Geobacter metallireducens GS-15: one gene and its partner. Each later gene encodes a partner of the first gene's protein in a complex. Links are inferred from orthologs where the notes say so. Each region holds a gene or a part of one and is shown on either strand. Other genes may lie near its edges. The genes, in order: rpsG and tig.

Region 1 (3,271 bases):
GGGGAAGCGCAAGGTCATTGTTACTCCGGAGTTGGGTGAACCCAAAGAGTATCTGATCCCCAAGGGCAAGCATATCAGTGTACATGAGAACGATTACGTACGGGCAGGCGAACCCCTCATGGACGGGTCCTCCAACCCCCACGACATTCTTCGGGTGTTGGGTATCAAGGAACTCGCAAAGTACTTGGTCGACGAGGTTCAGGAGGTTTACCGACTCCAGGGCGTCAAGATCAATGATAAGCACATTGAGACCATTGTTCGTCAGATGCTCCGCAGGGTTCGGATCAAGGAAGTGGGGGATACTAACTTGCTCATTGATGACCAACTCGAGCGCTGGGTCTTCGAGGAAGAGAACGAGCGGGTTATTGCAAAGGGGGGGCGTCCCGCCATTGCCGAACCGCTTCTTCTTGGTATCACCAAGGCATCGCTCTCGACGGAATCATTCATCTCTGCTGCATCTTTCCAAGAGACGACAAAGGTGCTGACCCAGGCGGCCATCGAGGGAAAGGTGGATCAGCTTCGCGGGCTCAAGGAAAACGTCATTATGGGACGGCTTATTCCTGCTGGAACAGGTCTGTCTCGTTATCGGAACCTCAAGCTCGTCGCCGAGCAGGCAGAACTGTTGGAACCCGTTGCCGTTGCGCCTCCCGCTGTTGAGGAGGATTACCCTGAAGATGACATGCTTGACGATATTGAGGAATAGCTCTCACGGTCAGATTGAAAGTAATGAAAAAAATCTTGACAAGGTGTTGTGTAGCTGCTAACTTTGTCGCTTCCGCAGGGCGAGTACCCCCTGGAGAAGCCGTTATTGGGAGAAACAGAGTATGCCAACGATTAACCAGCTGATCCGCATCGGCAGGAAGAGTAAGAAGGAAAAGTCGAATTCCCCCGCGCTGAAGAGCTGTCCCCAGAAGCGTGGCGTCTGTACTCGGGTTTATACTACGACCCCTAAGAAGCCGAACTCTGCGTTGAGGAAAGTTGCAAGGGTTCGTCTGACAAATGGAATTGAGGTTAGTTCTTATATTCCGGGGGTTGGGCATAATCTTCAAGAGCACTCTGTAGTGCTTATTCGGGGTGGTCGGGTTAAGGACCTTCCTGGTGTTCGGTATCACATTGTTCGTGGTACGCTGGATTCTGTTGGTGTGAAGGATCGGAAGCAGGCTCGTTCCAAGTATGGCGCCAAGCGGCCCAAGTAATCGACTTTGGTGAGAGGGTGATATGCCGAGAAGAAGAGAAGTAGCTAAACGGGTTATTCTTCCTGACCCCAAGTTTAACGACAGGGTTGTTGCGAAGCTTGTAAACGTTATTATGGTGGGCGGGAAAAAGAGTACAGCTGAGCGCGCGCTTTATGGTGCGCTTGAGGTGGTCTCTCAGAAGACAGGTGAAGAGGCGGTTAAGGTTCTTAAGAAGTGTCTTGATAATATTAAGCCGACTCTTGAGGTTAAATCGCGACGGGTTGGTGGTTCCACGTATCAGGTCCCTGTTGAGGTTCGTGCTGATCGTCGGGTTTCGCTTGCGATGCGTTGGCTTGTTAAGTACGCCAACGACCGTTCTGAGAAGACGGTTACTGATAAGCTTGCTGGTGAGATTCTTGATGTCTATAACAATCGTGGCGCTGCAGTTAAGAAGCGTGAGGATACTCACCGGATGGCTGAGGCGAACAGGGCTTTTGCGCACTACCGTTGGTAGTTTTAGATAGGGTGAGTATAGGTAACTGGAGGATTTTGTGGCACGACTTGTACCATTGGAAAAAACCCGAAATATCGGGATAATGGCGCACATAGACGCCGGTAAGACGACGACGACTGAGCGTATTCTTTATTATACTGGCGTAACTCACAAGATTGGTGAGGTGCATGAAGGCGCTGCCACGATGGACTGGATGGAGCAGGAGCAGGAGCGCGGAATTACTATTACTTCCGCTGCGACGACCTGTAACTGGGGCGATCATCGCATAAATATTATTGATACGCCTGGCCACGTTGACTTTACTATTGAGGTTGAGCGTTCGCTGCGCGTGCTTGACGGTGCGGTTGCTGTCTTTTGTTCGGTTGGTGGTGTTGAGCCCCAGTCTGAGACCGTGTGGCGGCAAGCTGATAAGTATGGTGTTCCGCGTATTGCTTTTGTTAATAAGATGGACCGTGTTGGGGCGGACTTCTTTCGTGGGGTTTCCATGATTCGCGATCGCCTCAAGGCCAACCCGGTGCCAATTCAGTTGCCGATTGGTGCAGAAGATACCTTTAAGGGCGTGGTTGACCTTGTGGAGATGAAGGCGATTGTCTGGGATGAGGAATCTCTTGGTGCAAAGTTTCATGTGGAGGAGATTCCGGCTGATCTTCAGGAGCTTGCGCAAGAGTATCATGAGAAGATGGTTGAGGAAATTTCTTCCCATGACGATGCCTTGATGGAGAAGTATCTCGGCGGCGAAGAGCTTACTGTGGATGAGGTTAGGGCTGCCATTCGCAATGCGACGATTGCAATTCAGATATGCCCTGTGATTTGTGGGTCTTCATTCAAGAATAAAGGGGTTCAGAATCTCCTTGACTCGGTTGTTGAATATCTTCCGTCTCCCGTGGATATTCCGGCCATAAAGGGTGTAGATGCCGATTCCGGTGCCGAGATTGAGCGTAAGGCTGCTGACAGTGAACCGTTCGCGGCGTTGGCCTTCAAGATTATGACTGACCCCTTTGTCGGTCAGCTCTGCTTTATTAGGGTTTATTCTGGGGTCCTTAATTCTGGATCGTACGTATATAACTCCACAAAGGGTAAAAAAGAGCGTATCGGTAGACTTCTGAAGATGCACGCAAACAAGCGTGAAGAAATAAAGGAAGTTCTTGCTGGTGACATAGCTGCCGCTGTAGGTCTTAAGTACACTACGACTGGTGATACCCTCTGTCCTGAGGACGCGCCGGTAATTCTTGAGTCCATCGAGTTCCCTGAGCCGGTTATTGCGATTGCTATTGAGCCGAAGACCAAGGCCGATCAGGAGAAGCTTGGCATCAGTCTTCAAAAGCTTGCCAGTGAAGACCCTTCGTTCCGTGTTCGGACTGATGAGGAAACTGGTCAGACTATTATCTCTGGCATGGGTGAGCTTCATCTTGAAATTATTGTTGACCGTCTCATGCGAGAGTTCAAGGTAGAGGCTAATGTTGGTAAGCCGCAAGTTGCCTATCGTGAAACTGTGACCAAAAAGGTCAAGGTCGAGGGTAAATTTGTGCGTCAGTCCGGGGGTCGTGGTCAGTATGGCCATGTCTGGATCGAGATGGAGCCG
Region 2 (3,220 bases), 1.4 Mb from region 1 along the record:
CCGCTATGCAGGGACTGGCGCCACTGATGAGACGAATAACGCAAAGCTCCTTGAAGAGTTACGGGGAACCCCTCCTGAAAGACGCGGAGCTGCCTTCCATTGCGTTATAGCTCTCTGTTTGCCTGATGGTTCATGCACCACCTTCTCGGGAGAACTCAGAGGATCTATCCTTGAAGTTCCCCAAGGGGGTGGTGGGTTTGGATATGATCCCCTGTTCTTTGTGGAGGAAGAAGGTTCGTCCCTCGCAGAGTTGCCTCTGGAAAGAAAAAATCGTCTCAGCCACCGAGGCAAAGCTTTAGAGTTGCTGAAGGGGAAATTATCTAAGGCGTGACGTAGAAAAAAGCTTGCATGCCCTCAATGGGTGTGCTATTAATGCAACTTCTTGCGGGGTGTAGCGCAGCCTGGCTAGCGCACCTGCCTTGGGAGCAGGGGGTCGGAGGTTCGAATCCTCTCACCCCGACCATCTCTGCGCCTGTAGCTCAGCTGGATAGAGCAACGGACTTCTAATCCGTAGGTCAGAGGTTCGAATCCTCTCAGGCGTGCCAAACCCAAATTATGGTGGCTATGGTGAAGGGGTCTAACACACATGACTGTGACTCATGCATTCGTGGGTTCAAATCCCACTAGCCACCCCAATTAATGCAAAGCCCCGTGATAAACGGGGCTTCTTCGTATGTGGGTAGTTCGTACATCTGCGAGAGTGGCGGAATTGGCAGACGCACTGGACTTAGGATCCAGCGGGCAACCGTAGGGGTTCGACTCCCCTCTCTCGCACCATCCCAGTCATGCAGAGGATTCCCCCCCGATAGATATTCAATTCAATTCAATCTGCCTTTCATTCAGTAACAACTCTGTCTGATATTCAAATAATCCAGAAAAGAAAGGATAAGTGATGACGAGTACTGTCGAGTCTCTCAGCAGCGTGAAAAAAAAGATTTCTTTCGAAATTCCGGCGGAGCGTGTTTCTGCCGAGATAGAAAAGGTTTTTGGTCAGATTCAGAAGCGTGCCGCCATCAAAGGGTTCAGGAAGGGAAAGGTACCCCGTTCCCTTGTGGAACAGAATTACCGGTCGATGATGGAGAGTGACGTTCTCAAGAACCTTTTCGACGAAACCTATTTCAAGGCCTTGGCCGATCATAAAATATTTCCTGTTTCCCATCCTCACATCGAAAGTGATGAAGTGAAGCGTGGTGAAGCGTTGAAATATTCAGCAACGGTTGAGGTTTTTCCGGAGATTGATGTCAAGGATTACAAAGGTCTCGAGGTGAAGAGGGAAAGATTTGTTTCCGATGTTGCACCCGTGGAGGCTCGCCTCAACGAGATGCGGGAAGGGATGGCCGAACTCAAGCCGCTGGAGGAAGGTAAATGCGCCGAGACTGGCAATTTCGTCGTGATTGATTTTGTCGGGTCTGTCGACGGCATACCCTTTGAGGGCGGAGCTGCCGAAAGCTATCAACTCGAACTTGGATCTGGACGTTTCATTCCTGGTTTCGAGGACCAGCTTGTTGGTGTCAAGGCCGGGGAGCAGAGAACCGTTGAGGTAACGTTCCCGGAGGAGTACGGGAACAAGGATCTTGCCGGAAAGGCGGCTAGCTTCGCCGTTACGGTCAAGGAGGCAAAGGTTAAGGAACTCCCGGAGCTTGACGACGAGTTCGCGATGCAGTTTGGTGAGTTTGAGACTCTTGAGCAACTGAAAACCAAGCTTGCCGAGTTGCACAAAGATCAGGAGACCGCCAGGATCAAAGCTGATGTGCAGGACCGTATCGTCAAGGCGCTAATCGGAAACAACGAGATTGAAGTCCCGTCGACTCTGGTGGAGCGGCAGCTTCAAATGATGCTGTCGAATATGAAAAACCGCCTTGCTCAACAGCGCCTTTCCCTGGAGATGATGGGAATGGACGATGAGAGTTTCAAGACCCATTATCGTGATTCCGCCGAGAGTCAGGTCAAAGGGTCGCTGCTCCTGGAAGCCGTGGCTAAAAAGGAAGGAATCACCGTAAATGATCCTGATGTCGAGGCTAAGCTTCGTGCCATGGCCGAAGAGGCCGGACAGGATTTTGATCGGGTAAAGGACTTCTACGAGCAGAATCATAATGCCAAGGAAAATCTTGTGGCTCATCTGAACGAGGAAAAAGTCTTGGGGTATCTTCTGGAGAATGCTGTCGTAACGGAAGTGGCCAAGGACGAACTCTAATAACATATGGTTTCCGGAGGGAATATGCTCGTACCGATCGTGGTCGAACAAACCGGCAGGGGAGAGCGCTCTTACGACATCTATTCGCGCCTTCTGAAGGACCGGATCATTTTTCTTGGCGGCCCCATTGACGATCACGTGGCAAATCTTGTGATTGCCCAGCTTCTCTTCTTAGAGGCCGAGGATCCGGACAAGGATATTCACCTCTATATCAACTCTCCGGGAGGTGTCGTGACTGCCGGTATGGCGATATACGATACCATGCAGTATATAAAGGCTCCCGTCTCCACGATTTGCGTCGGCCAAGCCGCTTCAATGGGAGCTCTTCTTCTTTCCGGCGGCGAGAAGGGGAAACGGTTCAGCCTGACCCATTCCCGGATCATGATCCATCAGCCGCTTGGCGGTTTCCAGGGGCAGGCGACCGATATTCACATCCACGCCCAGGAAATTTTGAAGATGAAAAAAAGGCTCAATGAGATCATCGCCGAAAATTCAGGGCAGGCTCTTGAGAAGGTTGAAGCTGACACCGAGCGTGATTATTTTATGTCTGGTGAAGAAGCAAAATCGTATGGTATTATTGACGCAATTATAGCGCGTAAACCCACCAGCGGAGGTTCTCGGTGAGTAGAAGAAACGACAGCAGCGAAAATCTGACCTGTTCTTTCTGTGGCAAGAGCCAGGATGAGGTGAAGAAGCTCATCGCAGGGCCGACGGTCTATATTTGTGATGAATGCATCGAACTCTGCAATGATATTATTGCCGAAGAAAGCAAGCTTGAAGAGGCCATGGGACCGGACGTAAAGAAACTTCCCAAGCCCCGTGAAATCAAGGATGTTCTTGATGAGTACGTCATCGGTCAGGACCGGGCCAAGAAAATCCTTGCCGTTGCTGTCTACAATCACTACAAGCGTATCGAGTCCATGGGTAAGCCAAGCGACGTGGAGATGCAGAAAAGCAACATACTCCTCTTGGGTCCCACCGGTTCAGGCAAGACTCTTCTTGCCCAGACCCTTGCGCGGATTCTCA

Evidence for each region.
Region 2: the proteins of rpsG (region 1) and tig are in contact, whole or in part, in a crystal structure (PDB 3GTY), measured with the Thermotoga maritima proteins. The link is inferred for Geobacter metallireducens GS-15 from one-to-one orthologs. Residues at the interface, in WP_004081843.1 of Thermotoga maritima: Lys34, Lys52, Lys55, Glu59, Arg62, Gln63, Glu66, Asn67, Lys69, Val71, Arg95, Ala109, Lys110, Lys111, Gly112, Arg113, Pro114, Glu117, Glu121, Ile124, Ala125, Tyr127, Asn128, Asn129, Thr130, Gly131, Lys135, Asp139, Arg142, Met143; in WP_004081061.1 of Thermotoga maritima: Glu122, Val124, Val129, Leu130, Tyr133, Glu188, Gly259, Ile262, Tyr263, Glu266, Ser270, Glu273, Gln274, Glu277, Arg308, Gln311, Ile312, Ser315, Tyr316, Glu325, Arg329, Arg336, Leu363, Phe366, Trp367, Arg373, Leu377, Arg381, Leu384, Glu387.

Annotation. Positions count from the first base shown.
Region 1 is NC_007517.1:694,942-698,212, forward strand. What follows is about bases 1-2,953. They hold rpsG (30S ribosomal protein S7), read left to right. Parts: upstream 1-1,218; coding sequence 1,219-1,689; downstream 1,690-2,953. Other genes in these bases: rpoC (DNA-directed RNA polymerase subunit beta'), read left to right, coding at 1-703; rpsL (30S ribosomal protein S12), read left to right, coding at 825-1,196; fusA (elongation factor G), read left to right, coding at 1,727-2,953. Also shown: more of fusA, read left to right, coding at 2,954-3,271.
Region 2 is NC_007517.1:2,087,713-2,090,932, reverse strand. What follows is about bases 142-3,043. They hold tig (trigger factor), read left to right. Parts: upstream 142-892; coding sequence 893-2,194; downstream 2,195-3,043. Other genes in these bases: clpX (ATP-dependent Clp protease ATP-binding subunit ClpX), read left to right, coding at 2,815-3,043; clpP (ATP-dependent Clp endopeptidase proteolytic subunit ClpP), read left to right, coding at 2,219-2,818; GMET_RS09475 (XTP/dITP diphosphatase), read left to right, coding at 142-331. Also shown: more of GMET_RS09475, read left to right, coding at 1-141; more of clpX, read left to right, coding at 3,044-3,220. UniProt on the Bacillus subtilis protein: Involved in protein export. Acts as a chaperone by maintaining the newly synthesized protein in an open conformation. Functions as a peptidyl-prolyl cis-trans isomerase.